Regions from separate parts of the Synechococcus sp. CCY9201 genome, predicted to be linked through region 2. Evidence: predicted binding sites of a transcription regulator. Region 2 holds the regulator's gene; each other region holds the start of a gene.
The links. The regulator NtcA, encoded in region 2, controls nitrogen genes in cyanobacteria. The targets are predictions, from matches to a motif close to GTANCNNNNGNTAC.
Positions count from the first base shown of each region.

Region 1 (7,073 bases), on a different contig from region 2:
AGCGGCACCAGCAGCTCCTGACGGTCGGAGGAAGCCGTCGCCAGGGCCTGGCGCAGCAGCCCAGCACAGCCGGGATGGCGCAACCGAGCGATCACGGACAGGCACTCCGGATCAGCGCTGGGCTCCGCCAACCACCAGGCCAGCAGGCGCACCGTGGCCTGGCCGTCGACGCGTTCCGCCAACACGGCCAGAAGATCGGCCTCCGGCTGCAATCGGCCCGTTTCAATCGCCACCAACCAGGGCTCAAGATCCAGACTCGGCCGGCGGCGCAGCTGCTGAAGCCAGGGCCAGCGTTCCGGACTGCCCGGTGGCGGCAACAGCTCCGGCATGGCACGGGGATGGGGCGGGCACCACCCTGGCTCAGAAACCGTAGCCATCGATACGTTTGATGTGATGGAGAGGGTGGTGGCGTCCATGGCGTCTATCACAAGTGCAGGCTTGCTCGAACGACCCCATGGCCAATCGCATGATCCGGACCACCGCAGACCCAGGGCTCGATCGGGCACGACAGCGCGGCGTTGGGGTGCAATCGGCCAGCGTTTCGGCGTCAGGGGCGGAGCTCGACGGACTGGATGCGCTCAAGGAGCGGCAATTGCTGTTCCGATGGGTGCGCGATCTCGATCGAGCCCAGTTCGCCCTCGGCGATACGGCCCGTAGCAGCCGCCTGTGGCAGGAAGCGGCCTTGATGGGATTCGACCCTGAGCGGCTCACCCGTCTCCTCTACGGCGGGCAGGACCCCCACGACACCGCCGCACTGGAGGCGATCGATCGGGTCTGGCGGCAGGAGCAACGCCAGCAGCACGGCTGGCGTCGCCCTGCCTGGTGGCCGGGGGCGGTCAGGCAGCCTTCGGCGTGGCACCGAAGCGCTCCAGGAGCAGCTGCTCCAACACATCGGTCAGGTCGGTGAGCGGGACCCCCTTGTCGTGGAGCTCCGCCAGCTTCGGTTCCTGGCCGATGGAACCTCCCAGAAAGATCTTGGCGGCCTCCACCATCTCGCCATCCTTGCGAGCCTTGGCACCCATCAGGCCAATCTGACCCATGTAGGGCTGGCCGCAGGCGTTGGGGCAACCGGTCCAGTGCATGCGGACAGCCTCAGGGAGATCGATCCTCGTCTCCAGCGCATCGAGAACATCCTGGGCCAGGCCCTTGGTGGGGATCAGGGCAAAGCTGCAGTAGGCATTGCCGGTGCAGCTCACCGCCTCGGCCTGCAGGGCTCCGGGATCGAGACGGAAGCGTTGTAGCAGCGGCTCCTGCTGCAGCGCCTCCAGGCGGTCAGTCGGCACATTCGGCAACAGCACGTTCTGGGCTTCGGTCAGACGCAGCTCTCCGCTGCCATAGGTGCACGCCAGGCGCGCCAGCTCAAACAGGTCGGCGCCACGGAACCGGCCCATCGGCACATGCAGGCCCACCCAATGCAGGCCGTCCTGCTTCTGGGCATGCACCCCCAGACCATCACGCGGGGCGCGGCAGACGAGGTTGCTGCCATCGTGCGGCCGGACCGTGTCGGCCGCCGCGATACCGGCGAATGCAGCGAACCGGGCGAGCACGGCGGTGCGGTAGTCGTCGAGCCCCAGGGCATCAATCAGATACATCAACCGGCTCTTGTTGCGCACCTCCCGGTTGCCCTGATCCTCGAAGTGGCGAAGCACCGCAAGCGTGAATGTGGGCAAGTGCTCCGGAGGAAGCCACACGCCCAGCGGGAGAGCCAGGGCATTGCGCTGGGCGGAGAAGAAGCCTCCAACCATCACCGTGAAGCCAAGCTCACCACCACTGGCCCCACCGCTCCAGGCCGGAAGAAAGGCAAGATCGTTATGCAGAAGGAAACTGTCTGGCGCCCCTCCCACCGCCACATTGAACTTGCGGGGCAGGTTGCGGGGACCATCCGGAGCGAAGAGCCGCTCCTGAATCGCGCTCACCAGTGGTCGTGTATCGAAAACCTCCTCGGGATCAATGCCGGCCAGTGGATTGCCGGTGATGTTGCGGGGATTGTCGTGGCCGGATTGACGGCTGGTGAGGCCCACCCGCTCCATCGCCGCCAGCAGCGGGGCCATGTCTTCGAACAACAACCCCCGCAGCTGCAGGTTCTGGCGGGTGGTGATGTCGGCGCTGCCATGCTCGCCGCAGCGATCCACGGCTTCGGCCAGCACCTCCAACTGCTCCGCCTGAATCACACCATTGCGCAGCCGCAGCCGCAGCATGAAGCGCCCCGGCGTAACCGGCCGGAAAAAGATGCCCAGCCACTTGAGATGAATGGTGAGGGTGGCCTCATCCAGGGATTCCCACCCCTGTAGAGCGAGATCTGCAAGCTGGGGCTCCAGATCGAGGCCACAGAAGTCGGCTTTGGCCTGCTCGAGTTTACTGAGCTTGGGCTCAGCTGACAGATCGGTTACGGGAGGGGTCTGCATAAAGAAGTAGCGCGCCCATACGGCGCCGGAACAGGAAGCGGCGGAGGGATGACGTGACCTCGAAAGCCCCACCACGCCGGCATCCAGCAGAGCGGTGGGGCCGGCGAGCGCCAATGAGGGATACGCAGCCGGCAAGAGTCGTCGGAGACGGCAGCCGAAACAGCAGCGCCAGTACCCGAATCACGCGATCGCCACATCCTGAGGCGGAAGCTTCAGGGCTCGTGTCACTACCGCTACGGAATCTCGCCGCGCCCCCATCCCAGCTCCCAGACCAGGCTGGCCCGGGACACTCCCTGAATCCGACCCGCCGAGACTCAGCGTTCGCCGAGGGTCTGCCAGAGCGTCGCCTGATGGGCAATCACCGGCGCCGGAGCCGACCGGGAAGCCGCTCCCGAGGAGCGCGGCAGCGAAGCCAGCAGCTGAACAGCGAGCGAGCCCACCACGAACATGCCAAGGAAGGCGAGGGCCACCCCCAGGGGCGAGGCCTGGGCGCGGGTGACCTGCAGCGGCGCAGCCATGGCAGCAACCAAGCTGATGAATGGCGTCAGTATGAGCGGCCCGAATCCTGGAGAGGCGCCGCCTCCGAGAGGCCTGCGAAGGGGGCGGCCGCCTGGGAGGCCCTCAGATCCAGAACGCTCCAGCCATGCAGGACACCGAGCAACAGTCCAAAGGAAGCGGCGAGACGCACGGGAACAGGGGACGTTCGGGTGACTCTCTCGGCCCACGACGCGCCTCGATGCAATGGTTGGTACCGAACCGATCGACCTGATCGCCCCCTCGCCTCTTCAGGAAAGAATCAGTATCGCTTGATACTTCTTCGCAGTGATGGGCTGACACCGTCCGCTTGGGCCCCGTGCGGCTCAGGCCACAACCCGCACAGTTCCGCATTCAGCTGTGGAAAATACTGGTGCTGGTGGATTCAGTGCCGACCGTCCATGTTGATGCCAGCCACCTCGAATCCCGCGCCAGATCCCACGACCACCCTGGAAGCCGCAGCAGCATTTGCCAGACAGCCCAGTGATGAACGCCAGCGATTCAAGCTCTATCTCAAGAAAATCGGCAGCGGTGAGCACACCAGCCAGGGCCTCAGCCGCAGCGAAGCGCGGGATGCTCTGGAGCTGATGCTGCGCGGCCTGGCCAGTCCAGCCCAGATCGGTGCCTTCCTGATCGCCCACCGGATTCGACGACCGGAGACCCAGGAACTCGCCGGCATGCTGGATCTCTACAGGGACCTCGGCCCCGCCCTCCACACCACTGAGCGAGCGGTCAGCTTCGGCATGCCCTTTGATGGCCGCACCCGCACAGCGCCGATCTACCCGCTGACCAGCCTGGTGCTGGCTGCCGCCGGCCTGCCGGTGGTGCTGCAGGGCGGAAGCCGGATGCCGGTCAAATACGGGGTGACGGCCATGGAACTGTTCGCCTCCCTGGGCCTCGATCTGCTGCACCTGCCGCTGGCCACCGTTCAGGAGGGGCTCACTCAGCAGCGGTTGGCCCTGATCCATCAGCCCGATCATTTTCCCCTGGCGGAGCGGCTCACCGAGATTCGGGAAGATCTGGGGAAGCGCCCACCCGTCGCCAGCCTCGAACTGCTCTGGACCGCCCACCGCGGTCCCCATCTCCTGGTGAGCGGCTTCGTGCATCCCCCCACCGAATCGCGGGCATGGAAAGCACTGGATCTGACGGGCGAGGAGGAGGTGATCACCGTGAAAGGCCTGGAAGGCAGCACAGACCTGCCGATCAGCCGGGCCTGCATCACCGCCCGTGCGCGGGGTGACCAGATCGAGCGGATGATCCTCCATCCCCGTGACCATGGCTGCTACGACAACGATGTGCCCTGGCTCGAGCTGGACAGCTGGAGTCAACAGGCGCTGGCGGCCCTGGGCGGACAGGGCCCGCTGACAACGGCTCTGATCTGGAATGCAGGCGTCTATCTCTCTCTGGCGGGGGTGCAGGCCGATCTCGAGCGTGGCCTGGCCATGGCCCGGAACCTGGTGAACAGCGGCGCCGGTCTGACCCAGCTGCAGCGTCTGATCCAGTGGAGGGCCGATGCGTCCTGACCAGGCCAGTCAGGGCAGCCATTGCTTTGATTTTGAGCACGACTTCGTCGGCAACTGGCGCTGCATCCCTCTCTGTGTGAGGCGCAAACTTGATCTGGCCGGCATCAAACTTCGCCTCAGCCACTGGCTGGCGATGCCCGAAGCGGCGCGGCAGGAGCTGGTGCTCTGGGGCGACGATGCCGAGGCACTCCGGGCCCTGGCCACCCATCTGAAGCAGTGCACCCGGGAGATGCCGGATGGCGAAGCCACAGACCTGCCGGTAGCCAGCCAGGAACCATGGCAGCAGGGAGGTGAACCGCCCATGGCGGCAACGACGGCGGCCGCCGAGCTGGGATACAGCCTCACGCCGGAGGGCTGGCTTGCCCTGTCGGAACTGGAACGCTTCGCCCTCTGCAAGCTGGCCCGCCCCGGGCACGACCATCACAACCTGGCGGCTGCGCTGGCGGAAATCTTCCCCTGAAGCTGCTCGCGACTGCGCCGCCGCACACACACCGCCGCTGCCTTGAGTTCAGGCTGCTTCGAGATCGGGCAGGCCTGCTCATGCAACAGGGCATTCACTTCACAGGCCTGCTCCTGCATGAATCCCCAGTGCATCGGCAGAAAAACCGTGCCTGGCCGAATCCGTTCGGTGATGTCGACCCTGGCGGTGATGCTGGCCCGCCGCGAGGTGATCGAGGCCAGGGCTCCGCTCTCCAGCCCCAGGGACTCCGCATCGTCGGGATGGATCTCCAGCAGGGGTTCGGGATGCATCGCCGTGAGCCGGGGAACACGGGCCGTGCGGGTCATGGTGTGCCAGTGGCCGAGGTAGCGCCCCACCGTGAGTACCAGGGGATAGGCCTCACTGGGGGGTTCCGCCAGCCCCAGCGGCTGCTCGGCGATCAGGCGGGCGCGCCCACTGGGGGTCGCGAAGCGCCAATCGGTGTACAGCCGCCGGGCTTCGGTGGTGGGCTCGGTGCCGATCGGAAAGGGCCACTGCTGGGGCCCCTCCAGACGGAGAAGATCGTGGCTCAGACCGGAGACATCGCAAAGACGACCGGCGGTGAGCTGCACGAACTCGGCATAGACCTCAGCGGCTGAGGCATAGGTGAACTGATCCACAAAACCAAGGCGGCGACCCACCTCGGCAAACACCTGCCAATCGGCACGCGCCTGGCCGGGAGCGGGGCGGAAGCAGGGGCAGAGGGTGACCCGTCGCTCGGAGTTGGTCATGGCACCCTCCTTCTCGCTCCACTGGGCAGCGGGCAGGATCAGATGGGCGTACTGAGCTGTTTCCGTCTCCGCATAGGCCTCGCTCACCACCACCAGGGGACAACGCAGCAGCGCCGCCTTGACCCGTTCAAGATTGGGCAGGCTCACCAACGGATTGGTGGCGGCGACCCACCAGAGATCGAGTTCGCCCGCCTCCATCGCTTCCACCTGCTGCCAGGCCGTGAGCCCGGGGGCGGGGCTGATCGCACCAGGCTGGAACCCCCAGACCTGCTCCACCGCCCGGCGATGCAGAGGATCCGCGACCGTGCGATAGCCGGGCAGGAGATGGGAGAGGCCACCGGCCTCCCTCCCCCCCATCGCATTGGGCTGTCCCGTGAGCGAGAACGGTCCGGCGCCGACACGGCCGATCTGACCGGTGATCAGATGCAGGTTGATGATCCCCGCCACGGTGGCAGTGCCTTCGACGCTCTGGTTCACGCCCATGGACCAGAGGCTGAGCACCGGACCGTCACCACCCCAAAGGGAGGCCACAGCCTGCAACTGCTCCTCGGTGATGCCACAGATCCGCGTCACCCGATCGGGAGTCCAGGCCTGGATCAACTGCGCATAGGCCGCAAAACCCTCGGTTTCCCCCTCGATGAACTCAAAATTGATCCATGCCTGCCGCAACAGCAGATGGCCAATTCCGTGCAGCAGCACGAGATCGGTGCCTGGGCGAATCGGCAGATGCAGATCGGCGGCGGCAGCGGTGGCGGTGGCGCGCGGATCCACCACCACCAGCTGCAGGGATCCAGGCTGGCGCCGTTTGCGCTTGAGCAGACGTTGGAACAGAACCGGATGGCACTCCGCCATGTTGGTGCCGATCAGAAAGGCGACGCCGCAGTGGTCAAGGTCGTCATAACTGCAGGGCGGGCCATCAGAGCCCAGGCTGCGGGCATAGCCGGCCACAGCCGAACTCATGCACAGGCGTGAATTGGCATCAAAATTGTTGGTACCGATCGCCCCCTTCAACAGTTTCTGGGCGAGGTAGTAGTCCTCGGTGTGAAACTGGCCGGAGCCATACATGGCGATCGCGTCTGCCCCCTTGCCAGCCAGACTCGCCTTGATCTGGTGCACAATCCGATCCAAGGCCAGATCCCACGAGATCGGCGCCAACGGATCATCCAGGCTGGCGCGATAGAGGGGCTGCAGCTGCCTTCCCCCATCCAGCGTGTCGCAGACCGTGGCTCCCTTGACGCAGACCTGTCCGAGACTGGAGGGATGCTGCCGATCGCCCCGGGCACCCCAGACCGGCAGGCCATCGTCACCTCGACGGGTGGGCTTGCCTTTCGAGGCCGGCGGCATCAGCTCAAGCCCGCACCCAACTCCGCAATAGGGGCACTGGGAGCGCAGGGAGGAGGCA
Region 1 covers NZ_JAYGIC010000155.1:33,241-40,313, reverse strand. Annotated here, with positions in the region: partial or broken gene VB716_RS15060 (hypothetical protein) at 1-377, opposite strand, end outside; gene VB716_RS15055 (hypothetical protein) at 467-907, shown strand; gene VB716_RS15050 (ferredoxin--nitrite reductase) at 837-2,405, opposite strand; gene VB716_RS15045 (hypothetical protein) at 2,720-2,923, opposite strand; gene VB716_RS15040 (hypothetical protein) at 2,950-3,093, opposite strand; gene VB716_RS15035 (anthranilate phosphoribosyltransferase family protein) at 3,347-4,462, shown strand; gene VB716_RS15030 (nitrate reductase associated protein) at 4,452-4,922, shown strand; gene VB716_RS15025 (nitrate reductase) at 4,883-7,073, opposite strand, start outside.
Region 1: the regulator NtcA is predicted to act here: its motif matches at 3,205-3,218, upstream of VB716_RS15035 (anthranilate phosphoribosyltransferase family protein).

Region 2 (6,784 bases):
TGGGCTCGGCGGCTGGCCTGCTGTGCGGTGGCGCTGGCGGCCTGGGCACCGACCAGGTCGCGGCGGCTGCGTGCCAGATCGTCGCGGCTCTGCTGCAGCCTCTGCTCCAGCTGGTCCAGTTCGAACAGGCCCACCCGCAACCTTTGGCTCACCAGAAGCATCAGGCCCAGGGACATGGCACTGATCAGCGATCCGGTGAGCACCGTGATCAGCACCGCGGTGCGGCGCGGTCGCAGGTTGAACAGGCTGAGGCGCGCCTTGCCCACGCGGCTGCCGAGCCGATCACCGAGGGTGGAGAGCACGCCGCCCAGCACCAGCAGGACCAGGATCAACAACCAACCCGTCATCGCTGCCTCACCACGCCGTCGTTCCGCTGTCAGCCTTCGGATCCGGGGGATCCGAAGGCTGCATCCTGCAGCACAGACCCCGTCGTCCGGCACGGTGCGGACAGTCTGGGGAGGCGTCCCGCCGGGTCTGATCCTTGGGCTGTTCCGATGTCTGTGGTCCGGTCGGTGCTTCTGGGTCGTTTAATGTCTGGCCCGCCCGGCTTGCACCGCGATGGTTCCGGACTTCATGGTGATCGGGGCCCAGCGTTCCGGCACCACCTGGCTGCACAGGGTTCTCAGCCAGCATCCGGATCTGTGGCTCACGCCGGTCAAGGAGCTCCACTACTTTGACAAGCCCCAGATCCGCTTCGGCGTGTTCGACGCCGATGAGCGGCGACGCGCCAGGTTCTGGGACCTGAAGCGTTTCGCCCGCGATCCCCGCTGGTTCGGCCGCTACTGGTTCCTGCCGCGCAGTGATGCCTGGTATTGCCGCCTGTTTGGTCAGGGACGTCGCCAGGGCAAGCGGGTCGGCGAGATCACCCCCGCCTACGCCACCCTGGAGCGGCCGGTGTGGGAGCGGATGCAGCGTCTGGCACCGGAGCTGAGGCTGGTGTTCGTGATGCGCGATCCCGTGCTGAGGGTCTGGTCGGCGATCCGCAACCGGGTCCGCAAGGGCCAGTTCGACGGTGAGGCCGACATTGCCGCTCTGCTGGAGCAGGCCCGCATGCCCGGGGCCGTGAGCCGTTCCAACTACCTCCGCACCATCGAGACCGTCGAGGCGGTGTTCCAGCCCGCTCAGTTGCACTGCTGCTTTTTCGAACAGCTCAGCAGTGATCCTGCAGCCTTCGCCGACGACCTGTTCGACTTTCTGGCCGCGCCCCCTTTGAACGAGCGACTGCGTCTGCCGCCGGCCGTCAACGTGGCCGCCGGCGGCCGGGAACCCCCCCTGGGCTTTCAGCGGGAGATGGCGCGCGACTATCTACCGATGGTGGAGCGTCTGGCAGAGCGTTTCGGTGCCGTGCCTCAGGGCTGGCTGGATCGCTACCGCAATCTGCTCAGCTGACCTGGTTGGAGTGGAGGCGGTCAGCTGAAGCGTTTGGCCAGGGCGATCGGGTCGAAGACCGTGATCTTCTTGCGATCCACCTGCACCAGCCCGTCGTTGCGCAGGTCGCCCAGCAGCCTCGTGATCGTCACCCGGGTGGAGCCGATCGCCTCGGCGATCGCCTGGTGGGAGAGGCGCAGGTCGATCGTGATCCCCTCCTGACTGGGCACACCGAAATCGCGGCAGAGCACAAGCAGAAAGCTCACCAGCCGGGAGGACATGTCCCGGTGGGTGAGGGTTTCGATCATGGTTTCGGTCTGCAGGATGCGGGAGGACAAGCCCTGCAGCAGCAATAGCCCGACGCTGGCATCGCGCTCAATGGCCTGGCGGACCGAGGTGGCGGGAGCGGTCACCATCTCCACGCGGGTGAAGGCGATGGCGTGATAAAAGCGATCGGATCGCTGCCCGGTGAGCAGCGACAGCACACCGAACAGACTGTTTTCCCGCAGCAGTGCCACGGTGATTTCTTCACCGGATTCGTAGACCCGCGATAACCGCACGGCGCCGCGACGCAGCAGATAGACCCGTTCGGCCGGATCTCCGGGAAAGAAAATGGTTTTGCCACGCTCCACGGTCTCGACGCTGCTGCCGCCGAGACCGCGCATCACTTCGAGAAGGGTGGCTCCGGCTCCGCCGGACACACCCGACCCGGTGCCAGCGGAGCCGCTGGGGGGAGGGGGGGCGTAACGGCTGAAGCCGCGAGTAGCGCCGACCATGACGGCGGGGCAGGAACTGGGAAGCTACGGAGCGACCCTGCTCTTTCTTGTAGCAACCAACACGGTTGCTGTCAGGGCCTCCGCTTCCGCTCCCGCTCGCCAGCCCCTGGCGCTCTGGGCCTGTGCGGCTGTTGACGCCTGTCGCAGCCTGTGCCGCCGTTTCCGCGAAACCGTCTGTTCCCACCAGGGATGGTGTGTGTGGCTTGTCCAGGGCGCAGATGCCGCTACATTCAGGTTCCAGCGCAGCGTCCGATCCCATCGCTTCGGTCCCTGTCCAGGTCGGCCGGAATGATCCGCTCGCCCGGCCCCATCGCCCTCCGGGATGTCCATGACCGCCAGTCTTGCCAGCCCCCAGGGCAGCCATCGCCCCTCCCAGCGGGGTGACATCTCTGTCCGGGGTCAGCGGCTGGAGGCCCGGCCTGAGCAGCGAACTGACCCTGTCCGCCCAGCGACTCGCGCTGTAGTGCCCCTTCGGCCCGTGCCTCAGGCCGAAGGGCTGCTTCAGGTGCACACAGCCCCTTTCCGCGGCAGCTTCGGCGCCGTGTTCAGCCAGGCCCTGCGCACGGCGGGTCTGGGCAGTCGCGTCCTGGTGAGTCAGTTTCTCAAAGGTGGCGTGGATCAGGGGCTGGGCCGCAGTCTCTGGCTTTGCGGCCGCCTGCAGTGGCTGCGGCCGGCGGTGCCCGCCTGCCTTGCGGCGCCCCTGCAGGCTGAAGCCGAGCAGGACCTTGCCCTGGCGGCTGTCCGGGAGGTGTGGGATTTCAGCCGCCAGCAGCTGCTGGCGGGCGCCGTGGATCTGATGGTGCTTGATGAACTGGGGCTGGCGATCGAGCTGGGTTATCTGTCTCTTCTGGATGTCACCGAGGTGCTGGAACAGCGGCCGGCTCAGCTGGATGTCATCCTGACGGGCCCGGCGATGCCCGCCGCTCTGATGGCCATGGCCGATCAGGTCACCCAACTGCGCCGCGGCTGATGCTCAAGAACGACCGCTGGATCAAGGAGCGGGCCGATGCCGGCATGATCCATCCCTTTGAAGACCATCTGGTGAGGCATCTCGAACCCGAGACCTCCAGCGCACCGGTGCTCAGCTTTGGTTGTTCCTCCTATGGCTACGACCTGCGTCTGTCGTCGCAGGAGTTTCTGATCTTTCGCCATGTCCCCGGCACGGTAATGAACCCGAAGCGGTTCAATCCAGCCAATCTGGAGCCGGCCCCCCTGCATGAGGACATCGATGGCGCCTTTTTCATTCTGCCGGCCCATTCCTATGGCCTTGGCGTTGCGATGGAGAAGCTGAGGGTGCCGCCCAACATCACGGTAATTTGCCTGGGAAAGAGCACTTACGCCCGGCTTGGCATCATCGTCAACACCACACCCGCTGAAGCGGGGTGGGAGGGCCATCTCACGCTTGAATTCAGCAATTCTTCCGGCGCAGATTGCCGCATCTATGCCAACGAAGGTATCTGTCAACTGCTGTTCTTCGAAGGCGATCCCTGCGACACCACCTACCAGGATCGTGCCGGAAAGTATCAGGATCAGCCCGAGCGGGTCACCCTGGCCAGGGTCTGAACCGACTGGTAGCCCGGGCAATGAAGAGCCCGTCATCCTGCTGCTCTGCGGTCCTCATGGCCTGCCAGGCCATGAGGATCAATGGCGCCATGCTCTGTTCCGTGAGCGTCCGTTCAACCCCATGGCTCGCTGAATAGCGCCCAGGCAGGGAAAACCGCTGCTGCACAGGAGGACGGGCTGGTCGTTGATCCAGAACACTGGATCTGAGCCTGTGGTGGGTGCTGCCACTGCCGCCCCGGAGGTCTCGACCGGGGGGGTGCTGCTGCTCCCTGAGCCCGCGGCACTCTGTGGATTTCTGAGTGTTGCCCCGGACTCGTTGGAGAGGCGCTGGCGAATCTTGTCCAGGACTTGGCCATAGCCTGCCCCACCCTGCTGCTGCAGAATGCCTTGGACCGATCCGGCTCCTGCCGCATCCAGAAGCATCTGGGCATGGCCTGCCGATCCGGCCAGCCCGCCTGTGGCCACAGCCATCCCGAGCAGGGTCAGGAGCAGTGAGTCGCGGACGGGAGGGAACACGGGAGCTGCCAGGTAGAGAGGCGATCAGGCAACTTCAAGTTTGGCGAAGGATCGCTGCTCAGGGGGCAAGACGGGCCTTGTGCAGCCGGCTTTTCGCGTACCAGTCAGCAAATTCAGGTGCCCATCGCTCCAGGTGGGGCCACATCAGATCGCAGAGGGCGCGGATTTCCTGTTGGGCATCGAGCTTGGCCCGCAGATCGAGAAAGTGGAGGAAGGCCCGCAGCGAAAAGCTCACCACAAAGTGCTGGCGGTAATCGAACGGCAGGATGCCGCGGGCATGCTCTTCGGCAAAGCCAGCCGCCAGCAGGTCGCGGTAGCGCTCAGCGGCCTGTTGGCAGAGCTGCAGATCGATCGCCCGCTGCTCCTCGCTGTAGAGGTAGCGCTTGCCCTGACGGTCGCTGTAAGAGCCCACCGGCCGCAGGTAGAACACCTCCTCCAGCTCCATCGCCCCATCGGCGGCGCGACAGATGCGTTCGCCCGTGTAGCGCATCGATTGCACATCGAAGCTCACGCCCACCCGATGCGTGCGGGCCTGCTGCATCACCGAGTGGGGGAACCAGCCCACATTGAGAACAATCTGCGCATGCTCCAGTGGTCCGAAGTGGCCGCGCTCACCTGCCAGCAGACGCTTGATGCAGATCTCCCCGGCCTTGGCCTCCTCGGGCCAGCTGCTGGGGTCGGCGGCGACGAAGCCCTCGCTGTAGTCCTGATGCATGGCCGCATAGACGCACCGCTGCGGCTCGGGAGTGGCGGCGATCAGGGCGACCCGGAAGCGGGGATCCATGGGGAGGGGCGTGGGTGCTTGGGTGGACAGGGCGTCAGCCGTGGCTGCGGGGATCCGCCATCACGGCCGGTGCCTGGGCCGTGTCGGCCAGAGTGCTCACGGCGCCGACGCCGGCCAGGCGTGGCAGCGGCGTGCCATCGATCAGGGCCTCGACCAGGGCGTTCAGTTCAGGGGCGCTGCGGGCTCCGAGGGAGCGGCCCACGGATTGGCCGGTCTTGTCGAACAGTTCCAGCTGGGGAATGCCGTTCACCTCATAGCGCTCGATCTCCGGCAGCCAGCGCGGGTTGTCGACATTGAGCAGCACCACGTTGAGCCGATCACGATGCTGCCGCTCCACCGCCTCCATGGCCGGCGCCATCGATCGGCAGGCCTCGCACCAGTCGGCGTAGAACTCCACCAGGCTGGGGCGGCCGTTGCTCAGGGCCACCGGCAGATCCAGCGACCGGCGGGCCAGCTGCTCCAGCGGCGCCTCCGGATGGAGACCTCCCCGCAACCACACCAACGCCACCGCCAGCGCCGCGGCGATCACCGCCAGCAGCACCCGCTCGCGTCGGCCCAGGGGGCTTGAGGGCGGGGAAGGGTCGCTTGGGTTCGCCATCTGCCGCAGGGAGCCAGCCGGCACTCTGGCAGTTCCGCGTCAGCCCTGACCTGGACAGCCTTGCTAGCGTCCTGCCCTGAGGATGCGGCCCCGTGAAACGACGCCTCACGCTGCATTTCCCCCGGGAAGCGGTGCACCAGCCGATCACCTACCGGCTTGCTGTCGACTTCGACATCGCCGCCAAGATTTTGCGGGCCCAGATCGCGCCGAATCAGAGCGGCACCATGGTGGTGGAGCTCTCCGGTGACATCGACGAGCTGGAGGCCGCTGAGGCCTGGCTGGAGAGCCAGGGGCTGGCCCTCAACCGTGCCCCTGGGGAGATCCGGATCGATGCCCAGCGCTGCGTCGATTGCGGCATCTGTACCGCCATCTGCCCCAGTGGAGCCCTGCGTTGCGAAGCGCCGGTCTGGAGGCTGAACTTCGAGGCGGACCGCTGTCTCGTCTGTGAGCAGTGCATCCCCAGCTGCCCGCTCGAGGCCATCGCCCTGGTGCTGGATCAGCCATGACCCTGGATCGGCCATGAATTCAGTGCTGCGCCTGATCGCCCTGCCGTTCAGGGCTCCCCTCGTGCTCCTGCTGATCGGGGTGAGTGTCTATCTCGGCATGCACTGGACCCTCACCCTGCCGGAGTTGAGCCAGCGCTTTTCAAGTCCCGGCCACTTCATCCTGCTGGTGGAGTATCTGCACGCCGTGGTGGTGGTGGTGATCTGCACGATGCCGGATCTACTCCTGTTCCGTCTGTCGCAGCTCATGGCCGCCAGCCGGGTGGTGAGCCTGGTGGTGAGCCTGCTGCTGGTCACCCTGGCCGGTCTTTATCTCCTGCACCTCAACATCCTGGCCAATGTGCTGATCCTGGCGCCGGCCGTGCTGCTGGCCCGTCTGGATCTGGTGCGGATCCGGGTGGTCCCCTCCTCCACCACCATGGTTCTGGTGCTCAACATCCTGGTGCTGAGTGGCCTCATGGCAGGACGCTGGCTGAGCACCCACGGCCAGGCGTTGGGGGCTTCGGCCTGATCGTGGCAGTCCCCTGGCTGTAACTCCAGAGGTTGCCCAGCACCTTCTTCACGTAGAGCCGCGTTTCCGGATAGGGGATCGCCTCCACCCAGAGTTCCGGTTCGTCCCGCAGGCGGCGCCGTTCAGCCGGGTCGGCCAGCCAGCCGGTCACGGCCCCCGGGCCGG
Region 2 covers NZ_JAYGIC010000100.1:25-6,808, forward strand. Annotated here, with positions in the region: partial or broken gene VB716_RS10075 (DUF3084 domain-containing protein) at 1-347, opposite strand, end outside; gene VB716_RS10080 (sulfotransferase) at 559-1,389, shown strand; gene ntcA (global nitrogen regulator NtcA) at 1,410-2,144, opposite strand; gene VB716_RS10090 (cob(I)yrinic acid a,c-diamide adenosyltransferase) at 2,473-3,114, shown strand; gene dcd (dCTP deaminase) at 3,114-3,707, shown strand; gene VB716_RS10100 (hypothetical protein) at 4,056-4,202, shown strand; gene thyX (FAD-dependent thymidylate synthase) at 4,282-5,007, opposite strand; gene VB716_RS10110 (thioredoxin domain-containing protein) at 5,042-5,605, opposite strand; gene VB716_RS10115 (NIL domain-containing protein) at 5,698-6,111, shown strand; gene VB716_RS10120 (hypothetical protein) at 6,125-6,619, shown strand; partial or broken gene VB716_RS10125 (lytic transglycosylase domain-containing protein) at 6,564-6,784, opposite strand, start outside.

Region 3 (7,073 bases), on a different contig from region 2:
TTTTGATGAAATGTCGAAACGGGTCAGCGAAGGGTAATCACGACAATGCTCCTGGAATGGTTGTGAAATAGAATTTTCATCCAGGAGTTGAGTGTCGGTGAAATCTTGAAGATTGCTACAGGCCTGATTCATTGCCATCCATGGAGCTGGCTGTGTCTTCCTGGCCATGCATGAGTGAAAGATTGATCGGAGAAGTTGGCTCGCATGGGCAGGCGAATTCACAGAGTCTGCAAGGTCGTCTTCACCTTTCTTTCGTGTTAATCATGCTAATCTGTCGATGGCATGGGCGTAAGGAGTTGAAGGAGGCGTTAAGATCTCTTGGAAAGGACTGGATGCAACGCGCGGTTGCTCTTGTCGTAGTTGACCTGGGAAGGAATTCCTGAATTCTTGAATTCAGGGTGCGCTATTGAAATGGGACGGATTGTCGTGCCGGTCTTTGAGTGTGTCAAGCAGTTGAGGTCGTATGCTTGAAGAGGGCGCATTCCTCCAACGAAGCTGCCTGGCGTTATCGAAATTGGTCGCGATCCATGGCAGGTAAGCAGAGGCTGGATCAGGAGCTTGTGCAACGGGGCCTTGCTGCTACACGCCAGCAGGCGCAGCAGCTTATTCGTGCCGGACGGGTTCGCAGCGGTGGCCAGATCCTGGACAAGCCTGGTCTGCCGGTTGCACTGGATCGCGCTCTGGAAGTGGAGCAGCCTCCACGCTATGTGTCCCGTGGCGGCGAGAAGCTAGCAGCTGCCCTGGAAAACTTTCCGATCCGGGTGGCTGGGCGTGTCTGTCTTGATGGGGGCATCTCCACCGGTGGATTTACTGATTGCCTTCTCCAGCACGGAGCCGCGCGGGTGTACGGCGTGGACGTTGGCTATGGCCAGACGGCTTGGAGCCTGCGCACAGATCCAAGGGTGGTGCTCAAGGAGCGCACCAATCTGCGCCACCTCCATCCCGATCAGCTGTATGCACCAGAGGATCCCTGGCCGGATCTGGCGGTGGCGGATGTCTCCTTCATCTCGCTTTCGCTGGTGTTGCCGGCATTGGGTCGTCTCCTGAGCCCCACGTCTGAACTTGTGGTGCTCGTCAAACCGCAATTTGAGGTTGGCCGTGAACGGGTTGGCAAGGGTGGGGTGGTGCGTGATGCCTTAGCCCATGCCGACGCCATTGATCGGGTGATCACCGCGGCTGCTCGGGAGGGCCTGCGTCCTCTTGGCTTGGTGGCTTCGCCGATCACGGGACCGGCTGGTAATCATGAATATTTGTTATGGCTATGCGGAGCCCCTGTGGCCAATGGCGGGAGCTCTGATCCCGCAGCTCTGCTGGCGGGCACCGAGCAGGAGCGTCGAACGGCCTTGGAGCAGGTGGTGTCAGCCACTCTCTCCACAACCTGAAGGGGGGCCGAAACCTCAAGGAGCGTTGCCTTGGCCGGTGCGGATGAAGGTCTCCTGGCGGACTGAAGCCATTTGGCGCGTCCGATAGATCCGCCACGATGGGATGCGGTCGGATCCCCGCAGAGGCTGGAACTCTCGCGAGGAAAGAAAACAAAAAAGCCCTTCAGATGGCTGAAGGGCTGACTTGAGCTCTTTGCCCAGCGGCCGTGCTGGTCCCAGGGGATCAGATGGCGCCGCTGTCCCGCTCGCCGGTGCGGATGCGGATCACAGAATCGATCGTGCTCACGAAGATCTTGCCGTCGCCGATCTCGCCGGTACGAGCCGCATCCTGGATCGCCGTCACCACGGTGTCCACCTGGCCGTCATCCACCACGATTTCAAGTTTGAGCTTCTGCAGAAACTCCACTGTGAACTCAGAGCCGCGGTAACGCTCCACCTGACCCTTCTGCCGGCCGAAACCCCTGACTTCACTCACGGTCATGCCGACGATGCCGGCATTGACCAGGGCGATCTTGACGTCCTCAAGCTTGAAGGGACGAATGATGGCCTCGACTTTTTTCATGGAAGCTGCTTGGGGCTGTTTGAAGTCTCTCAGGAAAGGCCCCGGAGAGGAGGAAACCTTTCCATCAGACCCGAGCTTTGGTGGGTTCGTCGTAGCAACGGCTACGGGCGTGACCTGGGGCGTGGCCTCGCGTGGGTCGCGACCGGGCGGGTCGCATCGGTATCATCCGAAACCCCTGACAGACCCAGTGAAGGAGTCTGTCTTTCTCCGCCTGAGCCCCGTGACCGCCGCCTCGTCCAATGCGATCGCCAGTGGCTCTGCTGCCGGCAGTGCCGCAACCCCCTCCCCGGAAAACCAGACACGTACCCCTCGCTACGGCGAGCGGGCGATTGCCGAGGCTGAGCTGATCTGCTTTGAAAACCCTCGCCCGGGGCGGGCCTATGAGGTCTCGATCGAGCTGCCGGAGTTCACCTGCACTTGCCCCTTTTCCGGTTATCCCGATTTCGCCGTGCTGCGGTTGCTCTACCAGCCCGGCCCCCGGGTGTTGGAACTCAAGGCCCTGAAGCTCTACGTGAACGCTTACCGCGATCGCGCCATTTCCCACGAGGAGGTGGCCAACCGCATCCTCGACGACCTTATGGCTGCGGCCGAGCCGGTCTGGATGGAGCTCCTGGCCGATTTCAACCCCCGAGGCAATGTCCACACCGTGGTGCGGGTGTCCCATGGCACCCGTCAGGCCTGCTGAGCGCCGGTGGACCTCTCCAGGTCCAGCTGGGCCAGCAGGGACGGCAGCTCCTGAGAGAAGGCCGTGAGGTTTCGGTTGCAAAGTCCGGCCACGTGCAGACGGCCTGGACGGTCGCTGCTGAGCCCGTTTGAGCTTTCGATGCTGTCTGCCGATTCTGAGGATTCCGCGATGGCCCAAAGCTGCCGGGTGGCGATCAGGCTGGCAGCGCCGCCGGCCAGGGCAATGGCGAAGCCCGTGTAGACGAGCGGCACACCAGGGTCTCGTTTCAGAAGGATGCCGCTGGCCGGCAACACGCTGACCACGCGGACCGGCAGTCCCTTCACCTCCTGAGCGGGGCCACCGGGCACCAGCTGGGCCAGGCTCTGGCCGTCGGGCCCGAACACCTGCACCGGTCCGTCCTCGCTGCTGAGGCTGAGCAGCACCGGCTCTGATCCATCCGGACGGGTGGGCAGCACCAGGCCCCAGATCTGTTCACCCAGTTGCGGGAAGCTCTGCAGCGGCAGTTGCAGCAGAGGGCTGCGGCCTAGCTGCACGGTGATGGCGGCCAGGGCCCAGTCGGCCTGATACAGGGTGATGCCGCGGTAGCGCAGCGGATGGTTGACGCTGATCTCGGCCTTCTTGACACTGGGCTCGCCGGTGGTTGGATCGGCGGGGTTGAGCAGGCGCAGTTGAGAGCGGAACTGCTCCGGGCGGCCGGCTGGATCGCGCTCGATCGCGAAGCGATCCAGGGCGAGGGTGAGCTGGCTGCGGCCTCGGCTGTCGAGCAGTTCCAGTTCCCTTCCCGGTGCGAGGAACTGTTCCTGCCGGTGCCCCCCCAGGGAGCCCCAGGCGGCGCCCACCATCAGCACCACCATGCCCGCATGCACCAGAAGGGGGCCGATCCGTCCCAGGATCCCCTTGCGGGCCGCCAGGCGGTCTGGATGACGTTGCAGTTGCCAGCCTTGCTGGGCAAGTAGATCGGCCAGGCGATCAAGGCCTTGCTGCGGCTGGGCCAGGCTCACGGTTTCCGCCAGGCTGAGCTTGCTCAGCTGCCGGGGCGAGCGGTAATCGATCCAGCGCAGGGCCGCCTGCAGGGCCGGCCATTGGCGCCGCCAGCTGCACAACAGAAGGGCCAGGCCCAGCCAGGCCAGCAAGGCGAGGAACCAGCTGCTGGAATACACGTGATCGAGCTGCAGGCGCAGGACGCCGTCGCCGTCCAGCAGCCCCAGCCAGGGCTGGTTGTCGTAGATCCGGTGATACAGCTCGGCGCTTTCCTGTTGTGGGATGGCGGTGCCGATGCCGCTGGCGATGGCGATCACCACCAGCAGGGCGATCGCCAGCCGCAGATCGGCCAGTGCAGCGATCAGGCGTTGCAGGGTTCGGGTCGGACCCGAGGAGGTGGCGGAGCTGCTGGTCATCAGAGGTGGTTCAGCAGGGTGAGACCGCCGATGGTGATCAGCAGCACGCCGCTGATCGTCGGAATCCACTGACCGATGCGCCGCAGCCGCAGCAGGCCCGGCAGGCTGGCCGCGGCGGTGCCCGCCAGGAGCAGCGGCAGCACCTGTCCGGCTCCGAAGCAGGTAAGCATGAGCATGCCGGCCAGGGGACGGCCGCTCTGGGCCATCCAGGTGAGCAGCACCGCCAGCACGGGAGTGGTGCAGGGGGTGGCAGCCAGGCCAAAGGCGAGGCCGGCAGCCAGGGGGGCCAGCGGAGCCGGCACACGACGGCGCCAGCGATCCGGATCAGGCCCGGCCGGCATCGGCAGCTTCACCAGTCCAAGAAGATTCAGGCCCATCACCAGGGCCACCACCGCCACCAACAGGGGCAGCTGACTGGGCAACTGGCCGTAGAGACGGCCCAACAGACCGCTGGCCAGGCCCAGCAACACGAGGGCCGCCACGATGCCGCTGGCAAAGCTGACGCTGCGCAGAACCGGCAGAGCTGGCCGGGCCAGCGGGTTGGCCGATGGCGCACCGAACCCTGCCAGGTAGGCGAGGGTGACCGGCAGCAACGACAGCGAGCAGGGCCCCAGGCTGGTCAGCAGGCCCGCTCCGAAGACAAGGGCAAGGGTAAAGGGCCCGGGCTGCTCGAGGGAGTGGCTGAGCAGATCTTCACTGGCACGAGCCCAGTCGGCCAGAGTCAGCCCGAGGCTGGTCATACGGGTGGAAAGGGCGGGGCTGCCCCGCCTCGGCTACGGATCTTGATCTCAGCCTATCGGGGCAGGTTGACGCTCCCGCCGCCTGCGACGCGGGGCTTCAAGGCCGCTGCTTTCCAGGGAACAGCGGATCAGCAGGCCCGCCACCAGCAGGCTGGAGAGCAGCGAGTTGCCGCCGTAGCTGATCATCGGCAGCGGCAGACCGGTGGTGGGCATGGCGCCGCTGGCCACGGCGATGTTGAGAATCGACTGGCCCACCAGCAGGGTGGTGCAACCGATCGCCACCAGCCGTTGCTGGTTGCTGCGGCAGCTCAGGGCAACGCGGAGCCCCACGAAACCGAACAGCAGCAGAAACAGCAGCAAGACCACTGATCCCACATAGCCGAATTCCTCGGCGAATACCGCGAAGATGAAATCAGTGGATTGAATCGGCAGGTACTGCAGCTTCTGGGTGGAGAGACCGTAGCCCTCGCCCAGCACCCCGCCTGAGCCGATCGCCATCAGGCTTTGCACCAGCTGATACCCATCGCCCTGGGCATCTTTCCAGGGATCCAGGAAGGAGGTGACGCGAAGCCGTTGGTACTCGTTCACCAGGATGCTGGCGGTGCCCACCAGGCCTCCTGCAGCAGCGGCACCGACCAGCAGCTGCAGCGAAAGGCCACCTGCCAGGGCGATCAACCAGAGCAGCAGGCCCAGCAGGGCAGCGGTGCTGAGGTTGGGCTGCTTGAGGATCAGGAGGATCAGGACTCCGAAGACTCCGATCCAGAGCAGCTTCTGATCGGCCCCGATGCGGCGCCAGTGCGAGAAAAGGGCGGCGCCCTGGAGCACCACGAAGGGTTTGACCAGTTCCGAGGGCTGAATCTGGAGAGGCCCGATCACCAGCCAGCGGCTGGCCCCGTTCACCGTGCTGCCCACGACCAGCGTGGCGGCGATCAGCAGACCACCGATCAGCAGGGCCGGAGCGGCCAGTCGCAGCCAGCGGCGCAGGTTGGTGCAGATGCCGAGGTACAGAAGCCCCCAGCTGGCCACCATCCAGATCACCTGGCGTTTGACATAGAAGGCGCCGTCTCCCATTTCCCGTTCTGCAACCCACCAGCTGGCCGAGGTGAGCACCAACACTCCCACCAGACTCCAGAGGGCCACCAAACCAAGCACCAGACGCGCTTCCGCTGGCCACTGGGACCATGGCAGGGGGAGCAACCCGCGTGGGCCGATCCGAGTGGCGGCAGCACTTGGAAGGGAGCTGCCGCCACTGCCACCCTCGCCGCTGCTGCGGCGGGATGCTCTGGAACGGGAACCGGTCAACGTTTCAGCGATGCAGGATCCCCATTCAGCCGGGCCACCCCCCGGTTTGTCGAGAGCATGACTACAGATCTGTCCATCAAAGCCGTTCCTGGACCATGAAAAAAGCCCGGCATTGGCCGGGCTGAGGCTGAGTGAAAGGGATGGTGCCGGTCCTGGTGTTCAGTTGCCGACGTTCTGCTGACGACGACCGGTGGCCAGTTCGACCTTCAGAATCTTGCCCCCCTGCTTCATGATTCGCTGCTGTTCAGCGAACCAGCTCTCGAAGGGCACCCACTTGGTGAAGTAGGTGTTCTGCAGTTCCCTTTGACTGCGTGCCTTTTCGGGGCAGGGGATGCAGGCTGTGATCTTGAACAGACGCATGGGGGATCCTCGCGAGGGTGTTCCGCAGCAGGGATCAGTTACCCAGGCCGGAGCTGATGTAGTCGAAGTACACGCCCATTTCACGGCCGGCGTCGGGACCCACCAGTGCAGCAGTGGATTCCTTCATGGCCTGAATGGCCTGGACGGTGGCTCCGATGGGCACACCCAGGGAGTTGTAGGTCTCCTTCAGTCCATTGAGAACGCGCTCATCCAGAATGGAGGTGTCACCGGCCAGCATGGCGTAGGTGGCGTAGCGCAGGTAGTAATCCATGTCGCGGATGCAGGCTGCATACCGACGGCAGGTGTACATGTTGCCGCCCGGACGGGTGATGTCCGAATAGAGCAGCGATTTGGCGACGGCTTCCTTGATGATGCCGGAGGCGTTGGCGCTGATGGTGGCGGCGGCACGGACGCGCAGCTCACCGCTGGCGTAGTACTGCTCCAGGCGGCCCATGGAGGAGCCGTCAAGGTAAAGCCCCTGGACGTCAGCTTGGTTGATGACGTTGGTGATCGCGTCTTGCATGAATCCTGAGTGTGAAGCGGTGGATGAAGGACGGATGCAGCCTCAGGAGAGGGCGCCGACGACATAGTCGAAGTAGGTGCCAGCTTCTTCGGCATCGGAGCCCGTCAGCATGCTGGCGGCGA
Region 3 covers NZ_JAYGIC010000066.1:10,864-17,936, forward strand. Annotated here, with positions in the region: gene VB716_RS06715 (TlyA family RNA methyltransferase) at 528-1,382, shown strand; gene VB716_RS06720 (P-II family nitrogen regulator) at 1,606-1,944, opposite strand; gene queF (preQ(1) synthase) at 2,189-2,629, shown strand; gene VB716_RS06730 (cytochrome c biogenesis protein ResB) at 2,617-4,026, opposite strand; gene VB716_RS06735 (cytochrome c biogenesis CcdA family protein) at 4,026-4,766, opposite strand; gene VB716_RS06740 (FtsW/RodA/SpoVE family cell cycle protein) at 4,815-5,978, opposite strand; gene VB716_RS06745 (phycobilisome linker polypeptide) at 6,228-6,428, opposite strand; gene apcB (allophycocyanin subunit beta) at 6,463-6,951, opposite strand; gene VB716_RS06755 (allophycocyanin) at 6,994-7,073, opposite strand, start outside.
Region 3: the regulator NtcA is predicted to act here: its motif matches at 2,036-2,049, upstream of VB716_RS06720 (P-II family nitrogen regulator).